Regions from separate parts of the Streptomyces sp. NPDC048696 genome, predicted to be linked through region 2. Evidence: riboswitches for the same ligand, from Rfam matches in the RefSeq annotation. Region 2 holds a riboswitch; the other holds the start of a gene.

Region 1 (15,777 bases), on a different contig from region 2:
CCGTGCGGAGCTGCTGGTGGCCGCCGAGATCACCGAGGCGGAGCTGGCCGACTGGGAGTCGTACGGGCTGATCTCGGCCGGTCCCGAGGGCGGCTACGACGCGGAGTCGGTGAATGTGGCCCGCCTTGTGGCGGATCTCGGCCGATTCGGTCTTGAACCGCGTCATCTTCGCGCCATGAAGGCGGCCGCCGACCGCGAGGCCGGACTGGTCGAACAGGTGGTCGCACCCTTGCGGCGGCACCGCAACCCGCAGACCAGGGCCCATGCGGAGGCGACCGTCAAGGAGCTGGCGGCGCTGTCCGTACGACTGCACGCGGCCCTGGTCCAGACCGCTCTCGGGGTCCGGCTGCACTGACCTCGGGGGTGCCCGACTACCCAAACCTGCCGGGCACGTCCTAGGGTTGCTGTGTGAACGAGCTCGACGTCGTGGGTGTCCGGGTGGAAATGCCCTCCAACCAACCGATCGTGCTCCTGCGTGAAGTGGGAGGCGATCGGTACCTCCCCATCTGGATCGGTCCAGGGGAGGCGACCGCGATCGCCTTCGCCCAGCAGGGGATGGCTCCGGCGCGGCCGCTGACGCACGACCTTTTCAAGGACGTGCTGGAGGCCGTGGGCCAGGAGCTGACCGAGGTCCGCATCACGGACCTGCGCGAAGGTGTCTTCTACGCGGAGCTGGTCTTCGCCAGTGGCGTCGAGGTGAGCGCGCGTCCGTCCGACGCCATAGCGCTGGCCCTGCGCACCGGAACGCCGATCTACGGCAGTGACGGGGTGCTCGACGACGCGGGGATCGCCATCCCGGACGAGCAGGAGGACGAGGTGGAGAAGTTCCGCGAGTTCCTCGACCAGATCTCGCCCGAGGACTTCGGCACCAACAGCCAGTGAGTCGTACGAGGCCGACGGGCTGTCGGCGGCCAATGAGCCGTACGCGCCGATGGCTTCGCGCACCGGGCGGCTCCGGCGCATTCAAGTAGCCTTTCCCCGAAGAGGGGTACGCGAAACCACTCTCAGGGTGATTATCACTCGGCGTGCCGAGTGTGGCGATCGTTGACGCACCCCGAGTGACTGCCTACCGTCGTGAGGGCAGTTCTAGGACGGAGGGTCGGCGTGAGAAGCAGCGGCGACAGTACGGCAGGGGAGGCTCCCGGACGCAGTCCGGGGGAGAGCGGGCCGTACCCTCCCCCGAGCTCTCGGCCGGGCCCGAGCAGCGGATACCCCGTGGACGACAGCGTGGCCGACACCGGCACCGAGACCGTCGGCTACCGGGGGCCGACCGCGTGCGCGGCGGCGGGGATCACCTATCGGCAGCTCGACTACTGGGCCCGTACCGGCCTGGTCGAGCCCAGCGTGCGTCCGGCGTACGGATCGGGCACCCAGCGGCTCTACAGCTTCAAGGACGTCGTCGTCCTCAAGATCGTCAAGCGCTTCCTCGACACCGGTGTCGCACTCCAGAACATCCGCACCGCCGTCCAGCACCTTCGGGAGCGCGGTTTTCGCGATCTGGAGCGGATGACGCTGATGAGCGACGGAGCCACCGTGTACGAGTGCTCCTCGCCCGACGAGGTCGTGGATCTGCTCCAGGGCGGCCAGGGCGTCTTCGGTATCGCGGTCGGCGTGGTGTGGCGGGACGTCGAGGCGGCGCTGTCGCAGTTGCACGGCGAGCGCGTCGACACCGGGGAGACGCTGGTCGGGCACAACCCCGCCGACGAGCTGGCCCGGCGCCGTAACCGGGCGGTCTGACCAGGCACGGGAGCCGGCGCTTGACCGTGTCCGGGGCTGCCGGAGGCCGATTGTCAGTGGTGTGAGGCAGCATCGGTGATGTGAGAGCCGCGCCGACCATTCTGCATCTGGACATGGATGCCTTCTTCGCCGCCGCAGAGCAGGCGTCGAAGCCCAGCCTGCGTGGAAAACCGGTGATCGTCGGCGGCCTCGGCCCGCGCGGTGTGGTGGCCACCGCGTCGTACGAGGCGCGGCGGTTCGGCGCGCGGTCGGCGATGCCGATGGCCCAGGCCAGACGGCTGTGTCCGAACGGTGCCTATCTGGTGCCGCGCTTCGGCTTCTACCGGTCGATCAGCGAGCAGGTGATGGAGCTTCTGGGCCGTCTGTCGCCGCTGGTGGAGCCGCTGAGCCTGGACGAGGCCTTCGTGGACCTGGAGGCCGGGGGAGTGGCGTGGGACGCCTCCTCGGCGCGGGAGGCCGGTGAGCGGCTGCGCGCGGACATCAGGGCGGTGACGGGCCTGACGGGATCGGTGGGGCTCGCCGGGTCCAAGATGCTGGCGAAGATCGCCTCGGAGGAGGCGAAGCCGGACGGTCTGGTGCTCATAGAACCGGGCACCGAGCGGGAGCTCCTGGCGCCGATGCCGGTCAGGACGCTGCCGGGCGTCGGGCCCGCCACGGGCGAGCATCTGCGCCGGGCCGGGATGACCACGGTCGCGGATCTGGCCGAGGCGGGCGAGGACGAGCTGGTGCGGCTGCTTGGCAAGGCGCACGGGGCGTCGCTGCATCGGATGGCGCTGGGCCTCGACGACCGGCCGGTGGTGGCCGAGCGGGACACCAAATCGGTTTCGGTCGAGGACACCTTCGACGTGGATCTGCACGACCGGGTGCGGGTGATGAACGAAGTGGGCCGGCTCGCCGACCGGTGTGTGCAGCGCCTGCGGGCGTCGGGGCACTCGGGCCGCACGATCGTGCTCAAGGTCAGACGGTACGACTTCTCGACCCTGACCCGCTCCGAGACGCTCAGAGGCCCCACGGACGACCCGGCGGTGGTCCGTGAGGCAGCGGGCCGTCTGCTCGATTCCGTGGACACCACGGGCGGTGTGCGGCTTCTGGGGGTGGGTGTGAGCGGCCTCGCGGACTACACGCAGGAGGACCTGTTCGCGCAGGCCGCCGGTGAGCGGTCGGGGCAGGAGGAGCCCGCCGTGGTGGACGAGGCGGATGCGGCTGTCACGGAGGCGGCGGAGCCCGAGGACCCGGCCGAGCGCCGCTGGGCCGCCGGGCACGATGTGCGGCACGCCGAGTTCGGGCCCGGGTGGGTGCAGGGGAGCGGGGTGGGGCGGGTGACCGTCCGGTTCGAGACGCCCTCCTCGACGGCGCCCGGGCGCGTACGGACGTTCATGGTGGACGACCCCGCGCTTGAGCCCTCCGACCCGCTGCCGCTGGTGGCGGAGCCCGAAACGGCGGCGGAGGGGCCAGAGGGATCGGAGGGGGCAGAGATGTCGGAGGAGGGAGAGGACGGAGAGGACGGGGTCGGTCAGGCGTCGTCGTCGCCGGCGAGCCTCCCGAAGTCGCGGTCGGGGCCCGCGGGCGGATCGGGGGCGGCGATGTCCAGACCGTAGTGGTGGTAGAGCTGCAGCTCCTGTTCGGGGGAGAGATGGCGGCCGACGCCGAAGTCCGGGGCTTCCTTGATCAGCGCGCGGTCGTAGGGGATGTGGAGGGCCTCGTCGACGAGGCTGCTGGGCTCCAGCGGGACGAACGCGTCCCGGCTGAAGAGGCCGGTGCGCACGGCTGCCCACTCGGGCACCCCGGTGGCGTCGTCGAGGTAGACCTCGTCCACGGTGCCGATCTTGGTGCCATTGCGGTCGAACGCCTTGCGGCCGATCAGGCTGCGGGGATCGATATCGGTCTGCACGGTCCCTCCAACTGGTCGCAACTGCTCGTTAACCACTACGAAAGTGCACATCGCGGACGTCGGCCACTCGAAGGATCGAGGCCGGGACTCGCTGGTAGGCTGGCGGTGGCTGCTGATCCCGTGCGGGAGAGTCCTTCGGAACGATCTCCGAAGGCGCCGAAGGAGCAAATCCTCCCCGGAATCTCTCAGGCTCACGTACCGCGCGGACGAGGTCACTCTGGAAAGCAGGGCGGGGGACGTACGGGCACAGGCCTGCGCGCATCCCACCCTCACCGACGGTGAAAGCCGGGTCGCTCCCACGCGCCCCGGTGAAGCTCTCAGGTTGAGATGACAGAGGGGGAGGCCGTCCGGGCACCCGCGCCGTGGTGCCCCTCGCAGGTCGTGCTGACCAGGAGGCCTCCGTAATGACCGCCAACCGCATGCCGCTCACCGAGCTTGAGCGTGGCATCCCCTTCGAGCAGCGTCACATCGGGCCCGACGCAGAGGCCCAGGCGAAGATGCTCGCGCAGGTCGGCTACGGCTCGCTCGACGAGCTCACCGCCGCCGCGGTGCCGGACGTGATCAAGAGCGCCGAGGCGCTGGGTCTGCCCGGTGCCCGCACCGAGGCCGAGGTCCTGGCCGAGCTGCGCACCCTCGCCGACCGCAACCAGGTCCTGGCCCCGATGATCGGCCTGGGCTACTACGGCACGTTCACGCCGCCGGTGATCCTGCGCAACGTCATGGAGAACCCGGCCTGGTACACCGCGTACACGCCGTACCAGCCGGAGATCTCGCAGGGCCGCCTGGAGGCGCTGCTCAACTTCCAGACCGTGGTCGCCGACCTCACCGGGCTGCCGACCTCGGGCGCCTCGCTGCTCGACGAGGGCACCGCCGCCGCCGAGGCGCTGGCGCTGTCGCGCCGGGTCGGCAAGGTCAAGGGCGGCGTCTTCCTGGTCGACGCGGACACGCTGCCGCAGACCGTCGCCGTCATAGAGACGCGCGCCGAGCCGACCGGCGTCGAGGTCGTCGTCGCCGACCTGAGCCACGGCATCCCGGCGGAGATCGCCGAGCGCGGTGTCTTCGGCGTGCTGCTCCAGTACCCGGGCGCCTCCGGCGAGGTCCGCGACCTCAAGCCCGTCATCGACGAGGCGCACGAGCTGGGCGCGATCGTCACCGTCGCCGCCGACCTGCTGGCGCTGACCCTGCTGACCTCGCCCGGCGAGCTCGGCGCGGACATCGCGGTCGGCACCACCCAGCGCTTCGGCGTCCCGATGGGCTTCGGCGGCCCGCACGCCGGCTACATGGCGGTCCAGGAGAAGTTCGCCCGCAGCCTGCCCGGCCGCCTGGTCGGCGTCTCCGTCGACGCGGACGGCAACAAGGCGTACCGCCTGGCCCTGCAGACCCGTGAGCAGCACATCCGCCGTGAGAAGGCCACCAGCAACATCTGTACGGCGCAGGTCCTGCTCGCCGTCATGGCCGGGATGTACGCGGTCTACCACGGCCCCGACGGCCTGCGGCAGATCGCGCGGCGCACCCACCGCTACGCGGTGATCCTCGCCGAGGGCCTGCGCGCCGCCGGTGTGGAGGTCGTGCACGGCTCGTACTTCGACACGCTGACCGTGCGGGTGCCCGGCAAGGCCGCCGAGGCCGTCGCCGCCGCCCGCGAGGGCGGGGTCAACCTGCACCTGGTCGACGCCGACACCGTCTCGATCGCCTGTGACGAGACCACCGACCGCGACCGTCTCGCCGCCGTCTGGGCCGCGTTCGGCGCCGAGGGCGACATCGAGGCGCTGGACGCCGCGGCCGCCGACACGCTGCCGGGTGCGCTGCTGCGCACCGACGACTTCCTGACCCACCCGGTCTTCCACCAGCACCGCTCCGAGACCGCGATGCTGCGCTACCTGCGCAAGCTCGCCGACCGCGACTACGCGCTGGACCGCGGCATGATCCCGCTCGGCTCCTGCACCATGAAGCTGAACGCGACCACCGAGATGGAGCCGGTCACCTGGCCCGAGTTCGGGCAGATCCACCCGTTCGCGCCGGTCGAGCAGGCCGGTGGCTACCTCACGCTCATCCACGAGCTGGAGGAGCGTCTGGCCGAGGTCACCGGGTACGACGCGGTGTCCATCCAGCCCAACGCCGGTTCGCAGGGCGAGCTCGCGGGTCTGCTCGCGGTCCGCGCCTACCACCGCGCCAACGGCGACGAGCAGCGCACGGTCTGCCTCATCCCGTCCTCCGCGCACGGCACCAACGCCGCCAGCGCCGTGATGGCCGGCATGAAGGTCGTCGTGGTGAAGACCGCCGACGACGGCGAGGTCGACATCGCCGACCTGCGCGCCAAGATCGAGCAGTACCGCGACGAGCTGTCGGTGCTGATGATCACCTACCCGTCCACGCACGGGGTGTTCGAGGAGCACGTCGCCGACATCTGCGGCGAGGTGCACGACGCGGGCGGCCAGGTCTACGTCGACGGCGCCAACCTCAACGCGCTGGTGGGCCTGGCCAAGCCGGGCAAGTTCGGCGGCGACGTCTCGCACCTGAACCTGCACAAGACGTTCTGCATCCCGCACGGCGGCGGCGGCCCCGGCGTCGGTCCGGTCGGTGTGCGCGCGCACCTCGCGCCGTACCTGCCCAACCACCCGCTCCAGCCGACGGCCGGTCCCGAGACGGGCGTCGGCCCGATCTCGGCCGCCCCGTGGGGCTCGGCCGGCATCCTGCCGATCTCCTGGGCGTATGTCCGGCTGATGGGCGGCGAGGGCCTCAAGCGCGCCACCCAGGTCGCGGTGCTGGCGGCCAACTACATCGCCAAGCGCCTGGAGCCGCACTACCCGGTGCTCTACACCGGTCCCAACGGCCTGGTGGCGCACGAGTGCATCGTGGACCTGCGGCCGCTGTCGAAGGCGACCGGTGTCAGCGTCGACGACATCGCCAAGCGTCTGATCGACTACGGCTTCCACGCGCCGACGATGTCGTTCCCGGTGGCCGGCACGCTGATGATCGAGCCGACCGAGTCCGAGGACCTGATCGAGCTCGACCGGTTCTGCGAGACGATGATCGCGATCCGCGCCGAGATCGAGAAGGTCGCCTCCGGCGAGTGGCCGGCCGACGACAACCCGCTGGCCAACGCCCCGCACACGGCGGCCGCGCTCGGCGGCGAGTGGAACCACGCGTACACCCGCGAGGAGGCCGTCTTCCCGGCCGGTGTCTCGGCCGCCGACAAGTACTGGCCGCCGGTGCGCCGCATCGACGGCGCCTTCGGCGACCGCAACCTGGTCTGCTCCTGCCCGCCGCTGGACGAGTACGACAACTGACGTAGGGCCGTCTACGGCTGACATACGTCGGGGCCGGTGCGGGGATCTTCCCCGGGCCGGCCCCTTTTTGTCGCGCTGTGCCCGCGCCGCCGAGCTACGCGGCCTTGGCCACCTGTCCCGCGGTCAGCGCCCGGTGCGGGGCGATGATCCGCCCGTCCGGCAGCAGCTCACCGGTGTCCTCGAAGATCAGGACGCCGTTGCACAGCAGGCTCCAGCCCTGTTCCGGGTGGTGCGCCACGAGCTGCGCGGCCTCCCGGTCGGCGGAGTCGGCTGTCGGGCAGGCTGGCTGGTGCTGGCACATGGATGGGTTCTTTCGCTGCGTCGTAGAGTTGAGTGTCCTGCGGCTCGATGCGGTGTTCATGGCCGCCCCCCGTTGGTAAGTCGGTCGGTCCGCTCCCAGTGTTGCCCTACGGGCGTCAATCCGCAGGGATTTCGCGGCACCACTTCCTACTGCATATTGACGCATCACTCGTGCGGCCGGTTCAACTCAACTGCCCTGTCCCTTCGGGTGGTTCGGCGTGGCCGGGACGGGCTAGCCCGTACGGAGGACGCGCGGGCGCACACTACAGCGCCCCGGGCCGAACCAACGGGCTCCGGGGCGCTGCGGAATCGCGGGTGTGACGGCCGGGCCGGTCAGGCGGGCTGGCTCAGCAGGGGCGCGGGTGTGAGGCGCAGGGTCATGACCGGCAGCAGCTCCGACACGCGGCGCGGGCGGTTGGCGCAGATGCCGGGCGGCGCGGGGGCGAGCGGCACCAGCAGATCGGCCGGGTCCGGGGCGCCGGCGGGGTCCGAGCCGATGTCGCGGCGCAGCCACAGCGTCAGCATGTACAGCTCCGGCACGGACAGCAGCCTGGGCTCGAAGTCCCGGGGCAGCGCTTCCGCCTGTCGCAGCGCGTGCTGGGTGGAGGCGATGTAGGGGCCCTCGAAGAAGTGCGAGAAGGCCCAGCCGTCCGGGGTGAGCATGGTGTCCGCCGCGGCGACCGCGCGGTCCGCGTCGCTGATCAGGAAGCGCCAGCCGGCCAGGCGGCTGCGCGGGGCGCGGGCGCTCGGCGTGATGCGGTCCAGTACGTGGACGGGGAGCGGGAGTTCGGGGGTGAGCGGTCCCTGCGTGGAGCGCAGGGCCGGGGTGCGGGCCGCGCGGACGGCGGTGGGGGAACCGAGTGCCGCGAGGACGCTGCGCAGGGCGGGCGCGGGAGCCGGGGGGACATGCAGCGGCATGGTGGGTCGCCTCTCACTTCGGAGACACGGTGGAGCGTGGGCAGTGCGGACGGCGCTGTCTGCGGTGTACGGGGTCAGAGGGGGGCCGGGGGGACAGTGGCCGGGGCGCCAACTCTCTGCCTCGTTTGCGGAGTTTATACGACACGTGTTCAGGGCGTGTTTCGTCTAGCAGTCGTCCGTATTACCGGCAAGTCGGTATCCGGTCCCGCCGATGCGGCTTTCCTCCCGATTCCCGAAGGGGAAACGCCGCTGGCCTGGAAAAGTGCAACTGCGGCGGTCGGCCGAAACCCGTCCGTGTTTTTCACCATTACCGAGTCCGTGGTAACCGCACATTGCGCTTGCCAAATGCATGTGCCCGAGGCCGGTTCGTACCAGCTTACCAACCGGCCCCCTGTGATGGGGCGTTATGGATCAGCCAGCCTGGGCATTATCGACCGTGACGCACGCGGCCGGCCGCGCCGGCTGCCCATTCGAGGAGGGACGCTTCGATGGGTGAGAAGGTCGTGGCGGGCGAGTTCGACCTGTCCGATCGGCACGCGTACCGGCAGAAGCTCCAGCAGTGCCTTGAGGGGCTGGGGCGGCTCCTGGCGGAACGGAGGTTCGACCGTCCGCGGAATCTGATGGGCCTGGAGATCGAACTGAATCTCGCGGGCCCGGACGGCATGCCCCGGATGATGAACGCCGAAGTTCTCGAACGCATAGCAAGCAAGGATTTCCAGACCGAACTCGGCATGTTCAATCTTGAAGTCAATATCGCCCCGCACCGGCTCGGCGGCCGTGTTTTCGATCAGCTCTCCGAGGAGCTGCGCACCGGCCTCGGGTACGCCGAGCGCAAAGCGGGCGAGGTCGGCGCCGGGATCGTGATGATCGGCATTCTCCCGACGATCACGCAGCGGGACCTGGTCTCCGCCAACCTTTCCGACGTGGACCGCTACGTGCTGCTCAACGATCAGATAGTGGCGGCCCGCGGCGAGGATTTCACCCTCGACATCGAGGGCGTCGAACGCCTTGTCTGCACCTCCACCTCGATCACCCCGGAGGCGGCCTGCACCTCTGTGCAACTGCACCTCCAGGTCACCCCGGCCCGGTTCGCGGCCGTGTGGAACGCGGCGCAGGCCGTCGCGGCCGTGCAGATCGCGGTGGGTGCCAACGCGCCGTTCCTGTTCGGCCGGGAGCTGTGGCGCGAGTCGCGGCCGCCGCTGTTCGAGCAGGCCACCGACACCAGGCCGGCGGAGCTGCGCGCCCAGGGGGTGCGTCCGAGGACCTGGTTCGGTGAGCGCTGGGTGAGCTCCGCGTACGAGCTCTTCGAGGAGAACCTGCGCTACTTCCCGCCGCTGCTGCCCATCTGCGACGAGGAGGAGCCGCTGCGGGTCCTGGCCGACGGCGGGGTGCCCCGGCTCCAGGAACTCGTGCTGCACAACGGGACGATCTACCGCTGGAACCGTCCGGTGTACGGGATCGCGGACGGGGTGCCGCATCTGCGGGTGGAGAACCGGGTGCTGCCCGCCGGGCCCACCGTCACCGACGTCATCGCCAACGCGGCCTTCTACTACGGGCTCGTACGGACCCTCGCCGAGGACAGCAGGCCCGTGTGGACCCGGCTGCCGTTCGCGGTGGCCGCCGCCAACTTCGAGAGCGCGTGCCGGCTCGGCATCGACGCGGAGCTGCTGTGGCCGGTGCCGCGCCGGGCCGGCGGCGTCGCGCGCGTACCGGCCGTCAAACTCGTACGGGACGAGCTGCTGCCGCTCGCGTACGCAGGTCTGGACGCGTGGGGAGTCGAGCCCGCCGACCGGGACCGCTACCTCGGCGTCATCGAGGAGCGCTGCCGGCGCCGGGTCAACGGGGCGTCCTGGCAGGTCGACACCTACCACCGCGCCCTCGAAGCGGGCCTCGGGCGCCAGGACGCGCTCGCCGCCACCACCCGCCGCTACACCGAGCTGATGCACCAGGGCGAGCCCGTCCACACCTGGCCGGTCGGCTGCCCGGGCCCGTGCCCGCCGGGCGTCACCCCTTCGCGGCGCCCCGACCCACCGGTGTGATGGCTTTGAGGATCACCAGCGTCGAACTCGCCCTGGCCGTGGTGATCCGGGCGCTCCGCACGGTGATCGTCCACAGGCCGAGCGTCTGCTCCAGCTCCTTGGCGGAGGGCGCCTGCGCGCCGGACGTGGCGTACGGCTGCGGTGAACTGCCGCCCGCCGTGCGCACCATCGCGTCCGCCACCTCCTCGCCCGGTGCGCGAAAACCGCAGTGGGCCAGCGCGCGCAGCGAGTCGGGCGCGCCGAGCAGCGTCATGAACCGCATCGCGGCCCGGCTCACGTCGGTGCTCAGCCGGCTCTCGCGGACGATCGTGTACGGGTAGTCGAGCGGCGGCGTCCCGTCCGTCGGGTAGAAGAGCGCGAGGCGCCGACCGGCTCCCGGGCCGCTGTTGTACGCGAACGCCGCCTGCTCGGAGAGGACGACGGCCTGGTTGCGGCGCGCGTCCGCCGCCCCCGCGCCGGAGTCTGTCCGGTCCAGGGTCCCGACGACCTGGGAGTCGCTGTCCGAGGTGCGCCGCGCGAGGAGTTTGGCGAGGGCCGCGGTCTGTGCGCCGCCGTCGGAGCCCTGCCGGGCCTGGGACCGGCCGATGCTGCTCAGGGCCAGCAGACCCGTGGCCGAGCGGGCCGGGTCCGCGGCGCCCAGGCGCAGCCTGGGCGACCGGGTGGCGGTCGCGGCCAGTTCGGCCCAGGTATAGGTCCTCGCGGGCCAGCCGAGGGTGCTCGCGGCGGACTTCACCATGGCGAGTACGACGGGCGAGGCGGCGACATGGCCCGCCGTGGCGACCGGGACGCTGTCGCCGCCGTCCTTGGCACGGTCGACCCACAGCGCCGAGTCGGGTATCCAGACCGCGAAGTCGGGGGTGCGCCCGGCGGAAAGGCCGTCGGAGACCTGGTACGACTCGCGGGCGGTGACCCGGACGTCGATGCAGGAGCCGTCGGAGGTGACCCTGGCCTCGCGCGCGTGCCCGGCGATCGACCGGACAGCCGGGGCGATGTCGGGGGAGGCGACGAGATCCAGCCGTACGGCGGAGTCCCGGCACGAGTCGCCGAAGGAGAGCAGACCGCTGTCGACGGCGACGGCCGCGCCGCCCGCCACGGCCAGGACCAGCAGGGTGGCCACGACGACGGTACCGCGGCGGCCGACGGCCGGACGAGCCCTGGTTCCCGCTGCGGTGTGGTCGTCGGGCAAGCTGTGACGTCCCATGGCGGTGGTGCCCTCCTTGAATCCTGAACAAGGAAAACGTGAATCCCGTAGAAGGAGAGAAAAGGGGGACCGCGGCACCGAAATGGCGCCCGTCCCCGGCCTGTCGCGCGCGATCTTCGTACTTTCATTCGAGACCCTAGCGGGGCAGTGGTGGGCGTGGGACGGGTTCGGTCAACTGGAGGCAGGTGTGCAGGTGGAGGCGGGGCGCGTGGCTGATTCTCTTCCCGGGGAAAGGGGTTCACCGCGGATCTTGCGGTCCGAGACGCTGCTGGTTCTGGCGCTCTCGCTGGGCGCGAGCGGTGTATCGGCGCTGATCAGTTTTGTGGGGTCGGTGACCAAACCCGGCGGCCTGAAGGAGCAGGCGGCCAAACTCAACACCTCGTACGCTCCCGGGCGGCCCTGGCTCGATCTCGCCTGGCAGCTCTTCGGTATCGCGACCGCGCTGGTGCCCGTGGCGCTCGTCGCGCATCTGCTGCTGCGCGAGGGCGCGGGCGGGCTGCGGGTCCTCGGGTTCGACCGCAGACGGCCGTGGCCGGACCTCGGCAGGGGCGCGCTCGTCGCCGCCGGGATCGGCAGTGTGGGGCTCGGCTTCTATCTGGCGGCGCGGGCGGTCGGCGGCAATCTGACGGTCGTCCCGGAGTCGCTGCCGGACGTGTGGTGGAAGTACCCGGTGCTCGTCCTGTCGGCGGTGCAGAACGCCGTCCTGGAGGAGGTGATCGTCGTCGGGTATCTGCTGCGCCGGCTCGGCCAGTTGGGGTGGGGCCCGCTCGCCGCGCTGGCCGCGAGCTCGGTCCTGCGCGGCTCGTACCACCTCTACCAGGGCATCGGCGGCTTCCTCGGCAATATGGCGATGGGCGTGGTCTTCGTGCTGCTCTACCGCCGCTGGCAGCGGGTGGGGCCGCTCGTGGTGGCCCATTCACTGCTCGACATCGGGGCGTTCGTGGGATACGCGCTGCTCGCGGGGAAGGTGAGCTGGCTGCCGACGCTGTGAGCGGGCCCACGCACGCGGGGTGCGTGGGCAAGGGGCGTACCACCATGGGTCAGGGCGCCGTCAGCAGCTCGCCGTCGATGACGGTGACCGCCGTGCCGGTCAGCAGGGTGCGGTCGCCGCGCAGGGACACGCGGACGAGCCCGGAGCGGGCGGACGCCTGGAGGCCGGTCAGCTCGGTGCGGCCCAGGCGCGGCGCCCAGAAGGGCGCGAGCGCCGTGTGGGCGCTCCCCGTCACCGGGTCCTCGTCGATGCCGAGGCCCGGGAAGAAGCCGCGCGAGACGAAGTCGTGGCCCAGGGACGGGTCGTCGGCCGCCGCCGTGGCGATGATCCCGCGCGCCGAGTGCGCGATCAACGCCTTGAAGTCGGGGGTGAGGGCCCGCACGGTCCGCTCGTCCGCTAGCTCGACCACCAGGTCGCCGATGTGCCGGGACGTGTCGTGCGCCGAAACCGGCTCCGCGCCCAGCGCCTCGCCGATCCCGTCCGGGATCTTCACCGGGGTGAGCGGCGAGGTGGGGAAGTCGAGCGTGATCGACCCGTCCTCGTCGGCGGCGGCCGCGAGGATGCCGCACCGGGCCGCGAACCGCACGGTGCCGGTCATGGCCCCCGTCGTACGCAGCACGTGAGCGGTGGCCAGGGTGGCGTGCCCGCACATGTCGACCTCTCGCGCCGGGGTGAACCAGCGCAGCGCCCAGTCGGCCTCGCCGCCGGGCGGCAGGGGATGCGCGAAGGCGGTCTCGGAGAGGTTGACCTCCCGGGCGACGTTCTGGAGCCAGACGTCGTCCGGGAAGGAGTCGAGGAGCAGCACCCCGGCCGGGTTCCCGGCGAAGGCGCGGTCGGTGAAGGCGTCGACGATTCGAATCCGCATGCCCTGGACGGTACGGCGCGGAGAAACCGGCAGGCCAAGGCCAATCCGTGATGGTTGGCCCTCTTTTGCGTACGCCTGCCCGGCCTGACGGATCGCAGGCGTGGGGCAGATGCGCCAGGCTGAAGGCCTGCCGGGTCGGTGACGTCCAGAGGGACGGGGACGGCTTGGCCGCCGCGCGGTCACGGTGTCAACAAGCGGCCGAGCGCCCGTGGGGTGCCGGAGTCGTGTCGGCCCAGTTCCGGATGCGGCTGCGGTAGGAGGCCAGGGTGTCGGCCGGGGCGCAGCCACCGTCGATCCGGTGCAGTTCCTCGGTCAGCGCGAGTGCTTCGGTCAGATCGTTCTCGGTCAGTTCGTCCGTACGCATCACCACGTTGAAGCTGGTGAACCGGTCCTGGTCTCGCCGGATCCAGCCTTTGTCCAGGGCCAGCTCGTGCAGAGCTGTGCCGGGATACGGGGTGATCACTCCGACGTTGAACTCCTCGGACGACAGTCCCAGTTCCAGGATGAATTCCAGGGTGTTGGCAATGGACTGCCGGGTCTCGCCGGGCAGGCCGAAGAGCAGGAGGAAGAGCATGTTCAGCCCGGTCTGCCGTGCTGTGCGGTGGAACGCTCTCACGGTGTCCAGGCCGAGCCGCTTGCGGACCGCGGTGTCGTGCATGCGCGCGTCCCCGCTCTCGACCCCCACCTCCACACCCACACAGCCGGCGTCGACCATGACCCGGATCAGTTCCTCGTCGAGCCGGTCGATCCGGGTCTCGCACCACCATCGGATGCCTGTTCCGGTTCTTTTGACCGCTTCGCACAGGGCAAGCGTGCGCCGCCGGTCGAAGGTGAAGACAGGGTCGCGGAAGACCACGGCGGTGATTCCGAGCCGCGCGCACTGCTCGAACTCGGCGGCGATCCGTTCGACCGGGTACGCCCTGACCTTCTTGCCCTCGCCCAGCGGGTAAGGGCAGTAGAAACCGCACGGGTAGGGGCAGCCGAAGCTGGCGTTCATCGTGGTGATGCGCTCTGCGGGAAGTGCCGGGAATACATAGCGACGGTGATCGACGAGGTCACGAGCCGGCAGCGGTTCGTCGGCCAGATCGCCGTAGACGTGCGGCAGACGCCCCGGGTCGTGCGCGGCGGCCGCGGTGATCAGTCCGGGAATCGCCATGGCACCGGCGGCTCGGGCTTCGACCAGGTATCCCAGGCGCGGTATCGCCTCGGGCAGGATCACGGCTTCGCAGCCGCTTGTGGTCAGGATCTCCTGCCACTGGTCGTGCCCGCGGATACTGGTATAGGCGAACGTCCGCAGTCCGGCCGCGGCGAACTCGCCCAGTCTGCGGACGTCCTCGCGCATGGCCGCCAGTGACACCTGGCAGATGACGATGTCCGCCTCGGCCCGTCCCTGTCGTGCGTCCGCGAGCGGCGGGAGGGCGCCTTCCACCTCCGGGAGGGAGCCCTCCACCTCCTCGTCCACGATGCGCGGCACACTTCCCGCAGCCCGCAGGACTCCGGCGATACGGAGCAGGTCCAGAGGCGGCAGGACGTTGCGCTCACCGGGGTTGACGGTGCCAAGCCCGCCCGCGTACGTACGTTGGAGCTTGGGCCCGAACGACGTCTTGGGACTGAGCAGAAGGACCTTCTGGGCGGCTCCGCGGCTCGCCGGCTCTGTGTCATCCGCCAAGGCAATCTCCTTCTGCCGTATTGCTATCGGGTACAGGAGGTGCTCGCGTTCGTCAGCGTCAATGCCTACCTATCGGCGAAAGCGCCGAAACGGACGGGATCCAGCCACACGGATCGTGGGGTCACCGGCTTCCTGTGCGGCTTCTGATGTCGGCGACGACCTGTGCGGCCCATTCGGCGGGGGTGTGGCGGTCGAGGAGCGCGGCGAGGCGTTCCAGGTGAGCGTGTTGTCGGGCGAGCGGGAGAGTGAGCGCCCGGTGGAGGGTGCGAGCCAGGTCCTCGGCGTCGCGGGGGTCGGTGAGCAGGGCGGCCTCGCCCAATTGGGCTGCGGCGCCCGTATGCCGTGACAGAACCAGGACGCCGGGCATGCCGGCGGCGTGGCGGGCGGCGACGTACTCCTTGGCGGTCAGGTTCATGCCGTCCGAGTGAGAGGTCACCCACAGGACATCGGCTTGCAGATAGTGGTCGACCACCTCGGTGAACGGCACAGCACGGGGGCGGTAGTCGATGGGTCGCCAGTCGGCAGTGCCCCATGTGCTGTTGACTGCGGCGATGCGCCGTTCGAGGAGGCGGCGGGTGGCGTCGTAGGCGCGGATGCCGGGTTCGGGCGGGGGGCATACGAGCCTGAAGCGCAGTCGGCCCCGCAGGTGGGGGTGGCGGGAGAGAAGCCGGTGCAGGGCTTCGGTCTTCTCCACCGGTGCCTTGGCGTAGTCGAGGCGTTCCACCGACAGGACGAGCTGACCGGAGGGTGTCCGGCCGCCCCGGTGGGCTGCGGTGCGAGCACGGGCGAGATCCTCGACCGCGCGACGGTCGATGCCGAGCGGATGAACGCCGGTGCACGGTATGCGCGAGGAGCCGGCCATGGTGCGGCGGAAAT
Region 2 (15,777 bases):
ACCCCAAGACGTACAAGGTCATCGAGACCATCCGGGTCGGCCACCAGCCCCAGCACGTGGTCCCGTCCTGGGACATGAAGACGCTGTGGGTCAACAACGACCTCGGGGACAGCCTCACCGCCATCGACCCGGCGACCGGCAAGGCCGGCCGCACGGTCCAGGTCTCCGACCCGTACAACCTCTACTTCACGCCCAACGGCAAGTACGCGGTCGTGATGGCCTCGATGGACCGCGAGCTGGCGTTCCGCGACCCGGTCACCATGAAGCGGGTCAAGACCGTCCCGGTCCACTGCGCGGGCGTCAACCACGCGGACTTCTCCATGGACGGGCGGTACTTCATCGTCTCCTGCGAGTTCTCCGGCGAACTGCTCAAGGTCGACACCGAGAAGATGGAGGTCGTCGCCCACCAGAAGCTGCCGTTCGACGGGGCGATGCCGCAGGACGTCAAGATGTCCCCGGACGGCAAAACGTTTTACGTCGCCGACATGATGGCGCACGGGATGTGGGTCCTGGACGGCGACCGGTTCAGCACGCCGACGCTGCTGCCCACCGGCAAGGGCTGCCACGGCCTCTACATCAGCCGCGACTCCAAGGAGATGTACATCTCCAACCGCGGCGAGGGCTCCATCTCCATCTTCGACTTCGCCCAGAACAAGCTCACCAAGAAATGGCATCTGCCGGACGGCGGCAGCCCCGACATGGGGGGTGTCTCGGCGGACGGCAAGGTCCTGTGGCTGTCGGGCCGTTACGACGGTGAGGTGTACGCGATCGACACCACCACCGGCAAGGAGCTCGCCCGGATCCCGGTCGGCTCCGGCCCGCACGGCCTGGCGGTCTACCCGCAGCCGGGCCGCTACTCACTGGGCCACACCGGCATCTTCCGCTGAGGCGGGGCGCCTTCGCGCCTGCGGCTGCCCCCGGGGATCGCCCGGGGGCAGCCGCATGTCCTCCGCCGCCCCTGGAGGTCACCAGAGGACGGGCAGCCGTTCCGGCAGGCGCTTGATGAAGCCGGTGCGCCACACCAGTTGCCCGGGCGGCACCGCGAGCCGCAGTCCCGGCAGCCGTTCGACCAGGGCGGTGAGCGCGATCTCCGCGTGCGCGCGGCCCAGGCCCGTCGCCGGGCAGAAGTGGCGGCCCGCGCCGAAGGAGAGGTGCGGGTTGTGCTCGCGGTCCAGGTCGAGCCGGTCGGGGTCGGCGAAGACCTCCGGGTCGAAGTTGGCCCCCTCGACCAGGACGAGCACCAACTCGCCCTTGCGCACCAGGACGTCGCCCACCTGGGCGTCCTGGGTCGCCAGCCTCGGCAGGCCGTCGCCGATGGACAGGTTCCAGCGCAGCAGCTCGTCGACGGCCCGGCCGATCCGGTCGGGGTGCTCGCGCAGATACGCGATGAGCTCGGGGCGCTGGAGCAGCGCGAGCACCGCCAGGACCAGGAACGCGGACGTCGAGACGGCGCCCGCGCCGAAGAGCGAGACCGCGACCGTGGCCAGCATCTCGTCGGTCAGATGCGCGGACTCCTCCTCCGTGCGCAGATCGGCGAGCCGGGCGAGCAGGCCCGCGCGCTGGTCCGGCGGCGCGTTCAGCCGGTCGACCATGTACCCGAGGTCCTTGTACCAGTTCAGGCGCGACCCCTCGAAGGAGTGCGGGCTGGTCATGAACGCGATGTCCAGGCCCGACATCAGCCGCCGCCAGTCCGCGAACGGCACCCCGATGACCTTGCAGTGCAGCGCCGCCGAGAAGGGGTCGGCGAACCCCGCCCGGAAGTCCGCCGGAGGCCCCTCGGCGAGCAGTGCGTCGATGAACTCGTCGGCCCGCTCCCGCAGCCACTCGCGCAGGCCGTCGGTGCGCGGGTTGAGCGCCTTCATCACGGCGCCGCGCAGCCCCGCGCTGTTGATGTTGCCCATGTTGTTGACGACTTCCGGCGGAATCGTCAGGGCGTACTGGCGCGGCGCGTCGGGGGCGGCGGTGTCCTTGAGGCTGAACCGGTCGTCCTCCAGGACGCGTTTGGCCAGCGCGTAACTGCTCACCAGCCAGGCGGTGTCGCCGGTCATGGTGCGCACCCGAGCCACCGGCTCCTTCGCGCGCAGCGCGGCGCACTCCTCGGGGAGCACGTCGCCGCGCCGGGCGAGCGGGAAGTCGAGCAGCCGCCGGGTGCCGATGCCGCCCGTGCCGCTCGTGGCGCTGATGCCGCTCATGCCGCGACTCCTTCCGCGGGGACGGGGTGCGGGCGCACGACCGCGTACGCCTGGTTGCGGGAGGCGCGCAGCCCGCCGCCCTTGGCGTAGAGGAGTTCGGTGAGCGGGATCAGCGCGTGGTAGCAGGACACCGAGGAGGGGACGCCGAGAATGCCCGGGGTGTCGAGGAAGAAGGGGAGTTCGGCGGCGATGTAGTCGAGGCAGGCGGACAGCTGCTCCGGGCTCGCCGAGGCCCCGTCCGCCTTTCCGGCGAGGAAGGCGGTGGCCATCTCCTCGCAGCCGGTGCGGAATTCGCGGTCGGTGGCGAGGAAGTGCCTCACCCGGCGGTGCAGCAGGTCGTACACCTGGTTCCCGGCGAACTCCGAGAGCGCGTGCACGCCGACCGGCTGACCCGGCCGGGCCGCCTCCTCGACGCCGCGCACGATGCGCCTGCGGACCGCCTTGAGCTCCTTCGACGCCCGCCGCTCGGCGTGCTCCTCGTCGTAGCCGAACGCGGCGAACATCCTGGCCACATGGCGGTCGGCGTAGACGAGATCGACCCGGTCGAAGCGGGCGGAGGCCCAGCGGACGAGCTCGGCGATGCGGTCCGCGCTGAAGTAGCTGTTGCCCGGGCTCACCCCGATGAGGACGTGGTCACCCTCGTCCCAGATGAACCGGCAGCTGCGGGTGAATGGCTGGAAGGTGAACGTGGTGGTTGCTTCAGTGGTGGCAGTCACTCCTGAATCGCCCCAGCGCCGCGAGTCCCTGGGAGCCCTGTGCTCCCGGTGTGGCGGCGACAGCACGAAGTTATCGCCCGGGTGCGGAGCGTAGGGAAGGGGGTCCCGGTCTTTTGGCGAGAATTCGTCCCCTCGAAACACCGTGGGCGATGTTTGCGGGCGGGGCGACGACCAAGGGTGTCCGTCGACCGGCCGCCGCACCGGGCGGGTCCGGAGCCCGTTAGTCTGACCCCCGTCAAAAACGCACCAAGATAGGGGTGGACCCAGTGGCGGACATCGAAGAGGCCCGCAAGGCGTTCGCGAAGCTCGACGTCAACGGCGACGGTGAGATCACCGCGGCCGAGTACAAGCAGGTCATGGCGCAGCTGGGCGACTACCACGTCACCGAGACCGTGGCCAAGGCGATCATCGCGGCCAAGGACGCCAACGGCGACGGCAAGCTCTCCTTCGAGGAGTTCTGGGCGTCCCTGAACAAGTGACCCCGCCTCGGGCGGGCGGCCCGCTCGATACGTGCCGCCCGCCCGGAATTTCCTCGTGGCCACCCGAGTTGTGGATCTCGCACGCCAACGCAACGACACGGGGAAGGCCAGTTTCATGAAGATCGGCATCATCGGCGCGGGCAACATCGGCGGCAATCTGACCCGCCGTCTCACCGCGCTCGGGCACGACGTGTCCATCGCCAACTCGCGCGGCCCGCACACCCTGACCGCGCTCGCCGAGGAGACCGGGGCCACGCCCGCCGAGGTCACCGAGGTCGCCAAGGGCGCCCGGCTCGTCGTCGTCACCATCCCGGTCAAGAGCGTCCCCGACCTGCCCGCCGGGTTCCTGGACGGCGCCGCCGAGGACGTGGCTGTGCTCGACACCGGCAACTACTACCCCCAGCAGCGCGACGGCCTGATCGCCGAGATCGAGTCGGGGGTGACCGAGAGCCGCTGGACCGAGCGCCAGATCGGCCACGCGGTCGTGAAGGCGTTCAACGGCACGTATGCCGAGGACATCATCGACAAGGCGCTGCCCCAGGGCGACCCCGGCCGTATCGCGCTGCCGGTGGCGGGCGACGACGAGGCCGCCAAGCGGCTGATCCGCGACCTCATCGACGAGCTGGGCTTCGACACGGTGGACGCGGGCGGCATCGACGAGTCCTGGCGCCAGCAGCCGAACACCCCGGTCTACGGGCTGCGGGGCGGCGTCGAGGAGGTCACCAAGGCGCTGGCGGCGGCCTCGCCGGAGCGCACGGCCGACTTCAAGGCGTAACCGCGCAACCGCGTAACCACGCAATACGGCCGGCGGGCGTGCTCCCCAAAGGGCACGCCCGCCGGGTCCCCACGGATCAGCAAGCCATCAGCAGGTGATCCGTGGATGTCTCAGCACTCGATGATGTTGACCGCGAGGCCGCCGCGCGCGGTCTCCTTGTACTTCACCGACATGTCCGCGCCGGTCTCCTTCATGGTCTTGATGACCTTGTCCAGGGAGACCTTGTGGCTGCCGTCGCCGCGCATCGCCATCTTCGCGGCGGTCACGGCCTTCACGGCCGCCATGCCGTTGCGCTCGATGCACGGGATCTGGACCAGACCACCGACGGGGTCGCAGGTCAGGCCGAGGTTGTGCTCCATGCCGATCTCGGCGGCGTTCTCGACCTGCTCGGGGGTGCCGCCCAGGACCTCGGCCAGCGCGCCCGCGGCCATCGAGCAGGCGGAGCCGACCTCGCCCTGGCAGCCGACCTCGGCGCCGGAGATCGAGGCGTTCTCCTTGAAGAGCATGCCGATGGCGCCGGCCGAGAGCAGGAAGCGCACCACGCCCTCGTCGTCGGCGCCGGGCACGAAGTTCATGTAGTAGTGCAGCACGGCCGGGATGATGCCCGCGGCGCCGTTGGTGGGCGCGGTGACCACGCGGCCGCCCGCCGCGTTCTCCTCGTTCACGGCCATCGCGTACAGCGTCGCCCACTCCATCGCGTGCGCGTCCGGGTTGCCCTCGGCGCGCAGCTGGCGGGCGGTGGTGGCGGCGCGGCGGCGGACCTTCAGGCCGCCCGGCAGGATGCCCTCGCGGGACATGCCGCGCGAGACGCACGCCTGCATCACGCGCCAGATCTCCAGGAGCCCGGTGCGGATCTCGTCCTCGGTGCGCCAGGCCTTCTCGTTCTCCAGCATCATCGCGGAGATCGACAGGCCGGTCTCCTTCGCCAGGCGCAGCAGCTCGTCACCGGTGCGGAAGGGGTACTTCAGCACGGTGTCGTCGGGCATGATCGGGTTCTCGCCCGCCACGGCGTCCTCGTCGACGACGAAGCCGCCGCCCACCGAGTAGTACGTCTTCTCCAGGACCAGCGCGCCCTCGCTGTCGTACGCGAAGACCGTCATCCCGTTGGCGTGGTACGGCAGCGCCTTGCGGCGGTGCAGGATCAGGTCCTCGTCGAAGTCGAAGGGGATCTCGTGGGCGCCGAGCAGGTTGATCCGCCCGTCCGCCTTGATCCGCTCGACCTGCTCGTCGGCGCTCTCCACGTCGACCGTGCGCGGCGAGTTGCCCTCCAGGCCCAGCAGGACCGCCTTGGGGGTGCCGTGGCCGTGGCCGGTGGCGCCGAGCGAGCCGTACAGCTCGGCCCGTATCGAGGCGGTGTGGGCCAGCAGGCCCTCGTTCTTCAGGCGGCGCGCGAACATCCGGGCGGCGCGCATCGGGCCGACCGTGTGGGAGCTGGACGGGCCGATGCCGATCGAGAACAGGTCGAAGACCGAGATGGCCACGGGAGGACTCCTTGATGAGGTAGACGCCGTTGTCTGCCGGGGCGGTGCAGAGCGAGCAGGTGGAACGGGCGGTGCAAGGGTTCGGGGCACCGCACTCACTGTCCAGTGTGCGCGGTGCCCCGAAGGTTCGTACGAATAAAAGGGTACGAAACTACTTCAGGCCGGGGTACAGCGGGTGCTTCGCGGCCAGGGCGGAGACCCGGGCTGCGAGAGCGTCCTTGTCGAAGTCCGGCTTCAGGGTCTCGGCGATGATGTCGGCGACCTCACGGAAGTCGTCCGCGCCGAAACCGCGGGTGGCCAGGGCCGGGGTGCCGATCCGCAGGCCCGAGGTGACCATCGGGGGCCGCGGGTCGTTCGGGATGGCGTTCCGGTTGACCGTGATGCCGACCTCGTGGAGGCGGTCCTCGGCCTGCTGGCCGTCGAGCTCGGAGTTGCGCAGGTCCACCAGGACCAGGTGCACGTCCGTGCCGCCGGACAGGACCGAGACACCGTGCGCGGTGACGTCGTCCTGGACCAGGCGCTCGGCCAGGATGCGGGCGCCGTCCAGGGTGCGCTGCTGGCGCTCCTTGAACTCCTCCGAGGCCGCGACCTTGAAGGACACCGCCTTGGCCGCGATCACGTGCTCCAGCGGGCCGCCCTGGAAGCCGGGGAAGACCGCGGAGTTCAGCTTCTTCGCGAAGTCCTTGTTCCGGGCCAGGATGATGCCGCCGCGCGGGCCGCCGAGGGTCTTGTGCGTGGTGGAGGTGACCACGTCCGCGAACGGCACCGGGTTGGGGTGCAGCCCGGCGGCGACCAGACCGGCGAAGTGCGCCATGTCGACCCACAGCAGGGCCTCGACCTCGTCCGCGATGCGGCGGAACTCGGCGAAGTCCAGCTGGCGCGGGTACGCGGACCAGCCCGCGATGATCACCTTGGGGCGGTGCTCCTTGGCCAGGCGCTCGACCTCGGCCATGTCGACCAGACCGGCCTCGTCCACGTGGTACGGGACCACGTTGAACTGCTTGCCGGAGAAGTTCAGCCGCATGCCGTGGGTGAGGTGGCCGCCGTGCGCCAGGTCCAGGCCGAGGATCGTGTCGCCGGGCTGGGCGATCGCGAACAGGGCGGCCTGGTTGGCGGAGGCGCCGGAGTGCGGCTGGACGTTGGCGTACTCCGCGCCGAACAGGTCCTTGACCCGGTCGATAGCGATCTGCTCGGTCACGTCCACGTGCTCGCAGCCACCGTAGTAGCGGCGTCCGGGGTAGCCCTCGGCGTACTTGTTGGTGAGGACCGTGCCCTGGGCCTCCATGACCGCGACCGGAGCGAAGTTCTCCGAGGCGATCATTTCGAGGGTGGACTGCTGACGGTGGAGCTCGGCGTCGACGGCGGCGGCGACGTCCGGGTCCAGCTCATGAAGGGGAGTGTTCAGAAGCGACATCGGAAGATCCCTGGAGGTGGTGGGTCAGCTGGCGAAGTCGGTGTACTCGTCGGCGGAGAGCAGGTCGCCCGGCTCCTCCGCGACGCGCACCTTGAACAGCCAACCGCCCTCGAACGGGGCCGAGTTGACCAGCGAGGGGTCGTCCACGACGTCCTGGTTGGCCGCGACGACCTCGCCCGTCACGGGGGAGTACAGGTCGCTGACCGACTTGGTCGACTCCAGCTCGCCGCAGGTCTCGCCCGCGGTCACCGTGTCACCGACCTCCGGGAGCTGGACGAACACCACGTCACCGAGCGCGTTGGCCGCGTGCTCCGTGATGCCGACCGTCGAGACGCCGTCCTCGGCGCCCGACAGCCACTCGTGCTCCTTGCTGTAGCGCAGCTGCTGGGGGTTGCTCATGACCTGAATTCTCCTGTACGAGGGGGAGTGGTGGTGAACAAGGAAGTCGTGCGGGGCGTGTGCGAGGGGTCACTTCTGGCGCTTGTAGAACGGCAGCGCCACGACCTCGTACGGCTCATGCGTACCGCGAATGTCGACGCCGACACCGGAGGTGCCCGGTTCGGCGTGCGCGGCGTCCACGTACGCCATGGCGATCGGCTTGCCCAGCGTGGGCGAGGGGGCGCCGGAGGTGACCTCGCCGATCACCTGGACGTCGGCTCCGCCCACGGCAACAACGGAGAACCCGGCGCGCGGCACCCGGCGGCCCTCGGCGACCAGGCCGACCAGCTTGCGCGGCGCCTTGGCGGCGGCGCGCTCGGCGGCCGCCTCCAGGGCCGCGCGCCCCACGAAGTCGCCCTCCTTCTCGAACTTCACGACCCGGCCGAGCCCCGCGTCGAACGGGGTCAGCGAGGTGGTCAGCTCGTGCCCGTACAGCGGCATGCCCGCCTCAAGGCGCAGCGTGTCGCGGCAGGACAGGCCGCACGGCACCAGGCCCGCGTCCTTGCCCGCCTCGGTCAGCGCCTGCCACAGCTTCTCGGCGTCGGCCGGGGCCACGAAGAGCTCGAAGCCGTCCTCACCGGTGTACCCCGTACGGGCGATCAGCGCCGGGACACCGGCGACGGTGCCGGGCAGGCCCGCGTAGTACTTCAGACCGTCCAGGTCGGCGTCGGTGACGGCCTTCAGGATGCCGGGGGACTCGGGGCCCTGCACGGCGATCAGCGCGTAGTTGTCGCGGTCGTCGCGCACCTCGGCGTCGAACCCGGCCGCGCGCTCGGTGACCGCGTCCAGGACGACCTGGGCGTTGCCCGCGTTGGCCACGACCATGTACTCGTGCTCGCCGAGGCGGTAGACGATCAGGTCGTCCACGATGCCGCCGTCCTCCTGGCAGATCATCGTGTAGCGGGCGCGGCCGACGCCGATGGTGCCCATGTTGCCGACCAGCGCGTAGTCCAGGGCCTTGACGGCCTCGGGGCCGGTGACGGTGATCTCGCCCATGTGGGAGAGGTCGAAGAGACCGGCCTTGGTGCGTACGGCGGTGTGCTCGTCGCGCTCGCTGCCGTACCGCAGCGGCATGTCCCAGCCCGCGAAGTCGGTCATGGTCGCGCCCAGCGAACGGTGCAGCGTGTCGAGGGCGGTGAGACGGGGGTTGCTCATGAGGGTGTGGCTCCCAGGGCATGACGGCGAGGACGATCCTCCCCATCTGTCATCGGAACCTGAGAGGTTCGCCGGGAGACCCGGCTTGCACCTTGGGTGGGACCGCCCCGTCCGTGGACGTGCGGCCCGCTTTTCAGATCTGCCTCATCCACGCGGTACGGGGCCTGAGAGATTCAAGGGAGGGACTTGCTCCTTCGGCGCCCCAGCGCAACACATCTGGGGACTCTCCCGCGCGGATTCAAGCGGCCGGTATGCAGTTGGCGCGCACATCATTGCACGCATCCCCCGACCGGCAAATCGCCTGCGTCGCATTACCGGTTCTTTACACTGCGTGGGCAGGGTCCGTACGACCCCGCGGGGGGAGGCTCGATGAAGGTGCACAGGCAGGCGGCGGCGCAGGGGTACGCGGCCCAGTGCTCGGCGCAGCGCTCGGCGGAGCGCTCGGCCGTGCCCGCGCGGATGCCGGTGGTCTCGGATCTGCGCGGGCGCGGCGGGCGGACCCCGCACACGCTGTCGTTCGCGGCCGGGGACGTGGTGGTGGTCTCCGGGCTGCCCGGCAGCGGCAAGACGACACTGCTGCGCCGGGCCGCCGCGGGCCTCGGCATCGACTCCCAGGACACCCGCCGGGCCTGGGAGGCCCGGATGGGCCCGGTGCCGTACGTGCTGTACCGCCCGGTCGTACGGGTCGCCCACTTCCTGCGGACGCACTGGGCGCTGCGCACGGGCGCGAGCCTGGTCGTCCACGACTGCGGCACGCACGCGTGGGTGCGGTGGTCGCTGGCCCGGGGCGCGGCGCGCGGCGGCCGCGCGCTCCATCTGGTGCTGCTCGACGTCCCGCCGGAGCTCGCCCTTGAGGGCCAGCGCTCCCGTGGCCGCAAGGTCTCCGCGTACGCCTTCGCCCGCCACCGCAGGGCGGTGCCGCGCCTGATAGACGAGGTGGCGGCGGGGCGCCTGCCGCGCGGGGTGGCGTCGGCGGTGCTGCTCGACCGGCAGGCGGCGCAGACGGTGACCCGGATCGCTTTCGGGGCGAGCCCCGGCCAACGCTAAGGTTTCCATACGGGGGACCCGTACCCCCATCTTGAGGGGCGCGGGGCTGTGACATTTGCGGCTCTGCCGCGTTGGGGGTCCCCCCTGCTCCTTGAGAGCTCGGGGGCGCGACCAGCCACAGACGGCTCGCAGACGAAGGACAACGGCACATGGATTTCCCGCGGCACGCGGTCCCGCACCCCCACGGTGGTGGCGGCTGGCCGGGCAACGAGCTGGAGGAGGCCCTGGCGGCGGCCCTGGGCAACCCCGCGGCGGGCCCGAGGCTGATAGAGGTCCTGGGGCGCAACCCGGTCTGGGTCCCGCTCCCCAACGGCGGCAGCCAGGACAGCCGCGACCTCGACCTCCCCACGATGGAGATCGACGGCGCCGCCTATGTCCCGGTCTACAGCTCCGAGCAGCAGTTCCTCCAGTGCGTCGGTCCCCATATGTCGTTCGCGATCGCGCCCGCCGTGGAGTTCGCCCGCGGGCTGCCCCCGCAGCTGGGCATCGCGGTGAACCCGGAGGGCGCGGTCGGGGTGCCCCTGCCGCCGCCCGCCGTCGCCGAGCTGTGCCGCACCGGGCGCACCGCGCTGGACGGCCCCGCCACCGGCGGCCGGGTGCGGCTCTTCGAGCCGGACTGGCAGGAGGAGCCGGTCGACTTCCTGGCCGCCGCCGCCGGTGAGTTCGAGGCGACCGGGGTGGTGCGCACCGCCCGCCGCGCGCTCGCCTCCATCGAGGGCGACGAGCCGGTCCTGTTCATCGGCGTCGAGTTCTCCACCTGGGACGGGGCGGGCCGAGGCGCCCCCATGGAGGCGCTGGGCCGGGCGCTGGGCCGGGTCCCGGTGGGCTGGCCGGTGAACCTGGTCCTGCTCGACGTGGCCCAGGACCCGGTCGGCGACTGGATGCGGGACCGGGTGCGCCCCTTCTACACCCGGGCCACGGCCCAGTAGTCCCGCATAAGCTGGTTTCATAATCCGTAGACCCCCACGGCGGCACGCCTGTGTACCGGCGGCGCGGGGGACCGAAGAGGGGCGGGACCCAGGGTGAGTGCGTCAGGCACCGCGGCGGCCGGGCAGGTCGAGCACATGCTGCGCCAGGTGGCCCCCGGACGCTACGACGCGTACGAGGCGCTGCTGCACGCCCTCGCCGACCCGTCCGCCGGCCGGCTCTGGATGCTGCTCTGGCACGGCCGGGCCGGCGCCCCCGACGCCCAGTACGGGAACATGGAGGTCGACGGGATCGCGTACGCGCCCTGTGTGACCTCCGCCCAGGAGCTCGCCGCCAGCGGCTGGAACCGGGAGCACGAGGTGGTCACCGGCCGCGACATCGCGCGCGCTCTCTACCCCGACCGGTACGGGATCTGGCTGAATCCGCACGCCCCCGGCGGCGGCGTCGGCATCCCCTGGCCGGATCTGCGCCGGATCGCCACCGGGCTCGACCGGATGCCCGCGGGCCCGCTGCGCATGTCCGAACCGGTCGTGGACATCCCGCAGTTCTACGCCCTGCTCGCGCAGAACGCGCACCACACCCCGGCCGTGCGCTCGCTGCGGCGGGCCTGGGTGCAGCCCGCGATCGGTGCGCCCTATCTGGCCATCGGTCTCGATCTCTACGACACCGGGCGGCAGTCCGTGGACGCGGTGCGCGCCATGATGCAGCAGTCCGTGGCCGCCGTGCCGGACGGGCTGCCGGTCTCCACGGTCGCGATGTCGGACGAGTACGACCCGGTCGGGATGTGGCTGCGCGCCCACTCGCGCCCGTTCTACGACCGCGAGGCGCACGCCGCCCCGGCGGCTCCCACCGGCGGATACGGCTACCCGCCGGCCGCCCCGCGCGCCTACTGACGTACGCGCCCGCCTGCTGACGTACCCACCTCGCGTACGCACGCGTCCGTCTCGCGCGTCCACCGACGCACCCGCCCTCGCGCCTACTGGCGGTAACCGCCCCACGCGCCCGCGGATGTCACTCCTCTCTCTCCCGCACCACCCCTCTTCATTTCTCGCGTCCCCGCGCCTCCTTCAAAAGCGCCGGACAATTCCCTCATCCGCCTTTCTATCCGAGGCGATGGCCCCCCTTGCTCCGGCATTGCACTCAATTACGCTCGTCTTCAAGGGAGTTGGGTGACATGACCGTTCTGGTCGCTTAGTGACCGACTGGTCCGCTCAGACGATCACGGCGTTCGGATAACGGAAACCGTTTGACCGCATCACGTTTAGGCAACCATTCCCCGCCAGGTCTGGCGGGTGATCGCAAACGCGTTGAAGACTCCCGGCTAACAGAGGGCCGGTTGGCCCGTCGCAGCATCACCGCACCACCTGATGGAACAAGCCGCCACAGCGGCTGGTACGGGCCGGCCACCGCCGGCCGGGAGGGGTCAGAGGCACTGTGACCGCACCGCTAGAGACCACCGGATCGGCTGCCGAGGTGCCGCCGGAGGCAGTACTCACGGGGGCCAAGCAGAGCCAGATCGAAGGCCGTTCACTCGGACAGATCGCCTGGACGCGCTTCAAGCGCGACAAACTGGCCGTCGCGGGTGGGGTGGTCGTCGTCCTGCTCATCCTGCTGGCCGTTCTCTCCAAGCCCATCCAGTGGGCGTTCGGGCTCGACCCGAACGAGTTCCACCAGGAGCTGATCGACCCGGCCCTCCTGGCGCCCAAGGGCGCCTGGGGCGGCATGAGTTGGGAGCACCCGCTGGGTGTCGACCCGCAGTACGGACGCGACATCCTCTCTCGGATCATCGAGGGATCCTGGGTGTCGCTGCTCGTCGCGGGCGGCGCCACGCTGCTCTCGGTCGTCATCGGCGTGATCATGGGTGTCACGGCAGGCTTCTACGGCGGCTGGGCGGACTCCCTGATCAGCCGCGCGATGGACGTCTTCCTGGCGTTCCCGCTCCTGCTCTTCGCCATCTCCATCTCCGCGTCCCTGCAGGACGGGGCGTTCGGAATGAGCGGGCTGCCACTGAGGATCAGCGTGCTGATCTTCGTGATCGGCTTCTTCAGCTGGCCGTACATGGGACGTATCGTCCGGGCCCAGACGCTCAGCCTGCGTGAACGCGAGTTCGTCGAGGCCGCCAGGAGCCTCGGCGCCCGCGGTCCGTTCATCCTGATCCGGGAGCTGCTGCCGAACCTGATCGCCCCGATCCTGGTCTACGCCACGCTCCTGATCCCCACGAACATCCTGTTCGAGGCCGGACTCAGCTTCCTCGGCGTCGGCATCTCGCCGCCGCAGGCCAGCTGGGGCGGAATGCTCTCCACCGCGACCGACCTCTACGAGGCGGACCCGCAGTACATGATCGTGCCGGGCCTGGCGATCTTCATCACGGTCCTGGCGTTCAACCTGCTGGGCGACGGGCTGCGAGACGCCCTCGACCCGCGCAGCAAGTAAGCACGCGGCACAGTCACATGCTCATGTCCGCCGCAACCATCCATAGAGGGGGCATTCCTCCGGTGAAGTCAAGAAAAGCGACCCTTGTGATCGCCACTGCCGTGGCGCTGACCCTTGGTCTGTCCGCGTGCAACGACTCCAAGAGCGACAAGGGCGACGGGAAGAAGAGCGTCACCGACGCCGCCCTGAGCTCCATCGTCAACAAGTCCGACAAGAAGGGGGGCACGGCCACCTACGCGATGTCGGACGTGCCGGACTCCCTGGACCCGGGCAACACGTACTACGGCTGGGTGCAGAACTTCTCCCGGCTGTACGGCCGCACCCTCACCTCGTTCAAGCCGGCCGCCGGCAAGGACGGCCTGACCGTGGTCCCGGACCTCGCGGAGTCGCTCGGCAAGGCCAGCCCCGACGCGAAGACCTGGACGTACACCCTGAAGAAGGGTCTGAAGTTCGAGGACGGCACGCCGATCACCTCGAAGGACGTCAAGTACGCCGTCGAGCGCTCGAACTTCGCCCCCGAGGCGCTGTCCAACGGCCCGACCTACTTCAAGTCCCACCTGGAGGGTGGCGACAAGTACCAGGGTCCGTACAAGGACAAGAACCCGAACGGCATCGCGTCGATCGAGACCCCGGACGACACCACCATCGTCTTCAAGCTGAAGGACGCCTTCGCGGACTTCGACTACCTCGCGACCTTCTCGCAGACGGCCCCCGTGCCGCAGTCGAAGGACAAGGGCGCGGCGTACGTCCAGCACATCGTCTCCTCCGGCCCGTACAAGTTCGAGTCGTACGAGGAGGGCAAGAGCGCGACCCTCGTCCGCAACCCGCAGTGGGACCCGAAGACCGACCCGATCCGCCCGGCCCTGCCGGACAAGATCAACATCCGGTTCAAGGTCAACGCGGTCACGGTCGACAACGACCTGCTCGCCGACAACCTGACGGTCGACGCGGCCGGTACCGGTGTCTCCCCGCAGACCCAGCCGAAGGTGCTCCAGAGCGCCAAGTACAAGTCGCAGACGGACGGTTCGTACGCCGGCGCGACCTCGTACATCGGTCTGAACGTGAACGTCGCGCCGTTCGACAACATCCACTGCCGCAAGGCCGTCCAGTGGGGCATCGACAAGGCGTCGATCCAGGCCGCGGCCGGTGGCGCGCCCAAGGGTGACGTCGCCACCACGCTGCTGCCGCCGACCGTCAACGGGTACAGCAAGTTCAACCTGTACGAGACCCCCGGTGACAAGGGCGACGAGGCCAAGGCCAAGGACGAGCTCAAGCAGTGCGGTCAGCCGAACGGCTTCACGACCAGCCTGACCGCTCGCTCGGACCGCCCGTCCGAGATGTCGATGGCGACCGCTGTTCAGGCGTCGCTGAAGAAGATCGGCATCAACATGGACATCAAGTCCTTCCCCGCGGGCAAGTACTTCCAGAACTTCGCCGGCAACCCGCAGTACGTGCACGACCACAAGCTCGGCATGATCATGACCGCGTGGGGTGCCGACTGGCCGACCGGCTTCGGCTTCCTGGACCAGGTCGTCAACGGTGCGGCCATCAAGCCGTCCGGTGGCAACAACGTCCAGGAGCTGAACGACCCGGCGATCAACAAGGCGCTGAACGACGCCATCGCCAACACGGACAAGACCGCCCGTGAGAAGGCCTGGGGCGACATCGACAAGATGGTCGCCGAGAACGCCTCCGCCGTTCCGCTGATCTACCGCAAGAACCTGCTGTTCCGCCCGACGTCGGCCACCAACGTCACCGTCACCCAGGCGTACCTCGGTATGTACGACTACCTGCTGATGGGTTCCTCCAAGTAAGTAAGCGGCTGAACACCCGAGTTCTTTTGAAAGGCAGGTGAAGGCACCGGTGCCCGCCGGGTCGGGAGACCCCCGGCCGGGCGGGCACCGGTTGCCGGACAGCTGTGGCTGCGTACATCATCCGACGCGTTTTCGGCGCGGTGCTCCTGCTGCTGATCGTCAGCGCGGTCACCTTCGCGATTTACTTCCTGGTGCCCCGGCTCGCCGGCCAGACGATGGACCAGCTGGCCGCCCAGTACGTGGGCAAGGACGCCAATGCCAGTGCGATCGCAGCGGTGAAGAAGAACCTCGGGTTCGATCAACCGCTCTACACCCAGTACTGGCACTTCATCAAGCAGATCTTCGTCGGCGCGACCTACAAGTTCGGTCCCGACGCCTCGGTCTGCAACGCCCCCTGCTTCGGCTACTCGTTCAAGAACCACGTCGAGGTCTGGCCGCAGCTGACCGCGCGTATCCCGGTCACCTTCTCGCTCGCCATCGGTGCGGCCGTCATCTGGCTGGTCTCCGGTGTGGGCGTGGGTGTGGTCTCCGCCCTCAAGCGCGGATCACTCCTGGACCGGTTCTTCATGGGCGTCGCCCTGGCCGGCGTCTCCCTCCCGATCTTCTTCACCGGAATGCTCTTCCTGGGGCTGTTCACGGTCCAATGGCCGATCTGGTCCGGCGTGAACTACGTACCGTTCACGGACAATCCGGCCGACTGGGCATGGAACCTGCTGATCCCCTGGTGCAGCCTCGCCTTCCTCTACTCCGCGCTCTACGCCCGGCTCACCCGGGCCGGAATGCTGGAGACCATGGGGGAGGACTACATCCGCACCGCCCGCGCCAAGGGCCTGCGGGAGCGGACCGTCATCGGCAAGCACGGCCTGCGCGCCGCGCTCACCCCGATCGTCACCATCTTCGGCATGG

What was found. Region 2 has a riboswitch for glycine ahead of gcvT (glycine cleavage system aminomethyltransferase GcvT). Riboswitches for the same ligand answer to the same signal wherever they lie in the genome.
Region 1: it holds a riboswitch for glycine, as region 2 does, so the genes downstream of both, gcvP (aminomethyl-transferring glycine dehydrogenase) here and gcvT (glycine cleavage system aminomethyltransferase GcvT) in region 2, are expected to answer to the same signal.

What each region holds. Positions count from the first base shown of each region.
Region 1 covers NZ_JBICVJ010000035.1:7,219-22,995, forward strand. The annotation lists gene ACGFRG_RS36215 (MerR family transcriptional regulator) at 1-355, shown strand, start outside; gene ACGFRG_RS36220 (bifunctional nuclease family protein) at 409-882, shown strand; gene ACGFRG_RS36225 (MerR family transcriptional regulator) at 1,105-1,737, shown strand; gene ACGFRG_RS36230 (DNA polymerase IV) at 1,818-3,335, shown strand; gene ACGFRG_RS36235 (PRC-barrel domain-containing protein) at 3,251-3,628, opposite strand; glycine riboswitch at 3,742-3,839, shown strand; gene gcvP (aminomethyl-transferring glycine dehydrogenase) at 4,033-6,918, shown strand; gene ACGFRG_RS36245 (DUF5999 family protein) at 7,013-7,219, opposite strand; gene ACGFRG_RS36250 (hypothetical protein) at 7,552-8,136, opposite strand; gene ACGFRG_RS36255 (glutamate--cysteine ligase) at 8,625-10,175, shown strand; gene ACGFRG_RS36260 (substrate-binding domain-containing protein) at 10,141-11,376, opposite strand; gene ACGFRG_RS36265 (CPBP family intramembrane glutamic endopeptidase) at 11,564-12,367, shown strand; gene ACGFRG_RS36270 (PhzF family phenazine biosynthesis protein) at 12,417-13,232, opposite strand; gene ACGFRG_RS36275 (AprD4 family radical SAM diol-dehydratase) at 13,420-14,901, opposite strand; gene ACGFRG_RS36280 (trehalose-6-phosphate synthase) at 15,023-15,777, opposite strand, start outside.
Region 2 covers NZ_JBICVJ010000007.1:190,070-205,846, forward strand. The annotation lists gene ACGFRG_RS17090 (PQQ-binding-like beta-propeller repeat protein) at 1-887, shown strand, start outside; gene ACGFRG_RS17095 (cytochrome P450) at 966-2,192, opposite strand; gene ACGFRG_RS17100 (tRNA-dependent cyclodipeptide synthase) at 2,189-2,908, opposite strand; gene ACGFRG_RS17105 (EF-hand domain-containing protein) at 3,175-3,387, shown strand; gene ACGFRG_RS17110 (NAD(P)-binding domain-containing protein) at 3,458-4,162, shown strand; gene ACGFRG_RS17115 (L-serine ammonia-lyase) at 4,273-5,643, opposite strand; gene glyA (serine hydroxymethyltransferase) at 5,795-7,057, opposite strand; gene gcvH (glycine cleavage system protein GcvH) at 7,082-7,456, opposite strand; gene gcvT (glycine cleavage system aminomethyltransferase GcvT) at 7,526-8,650, opposite strand; glycine riboswitch at 8,794-8,891, opposite strand; gene ACGFRG_RS17135 (AAA family ATPase) at 9,020-9,697, shown strand; gene ACGFRG_RS17140 (enhanced serine sensitivity protein SseB) at 9,847-10,626, shown strand; gene ACGFRG_RS17145 (enhanced serine sensitivity protein SseB C-terminal domain-containing protein) at 10,720-11,517, shown strand; gene ACGFRG_RS17150 (ABC transporter permease) at 12,059-13,057, shown strand; gene ACGFRG_RS17155 (ABC transporter substrate-binding protein) at 13,120-14,871, shown strand; gene ACGFRG_RS17160 (ABC transporter permease) at 14,976-15,777, shown strand, end outside.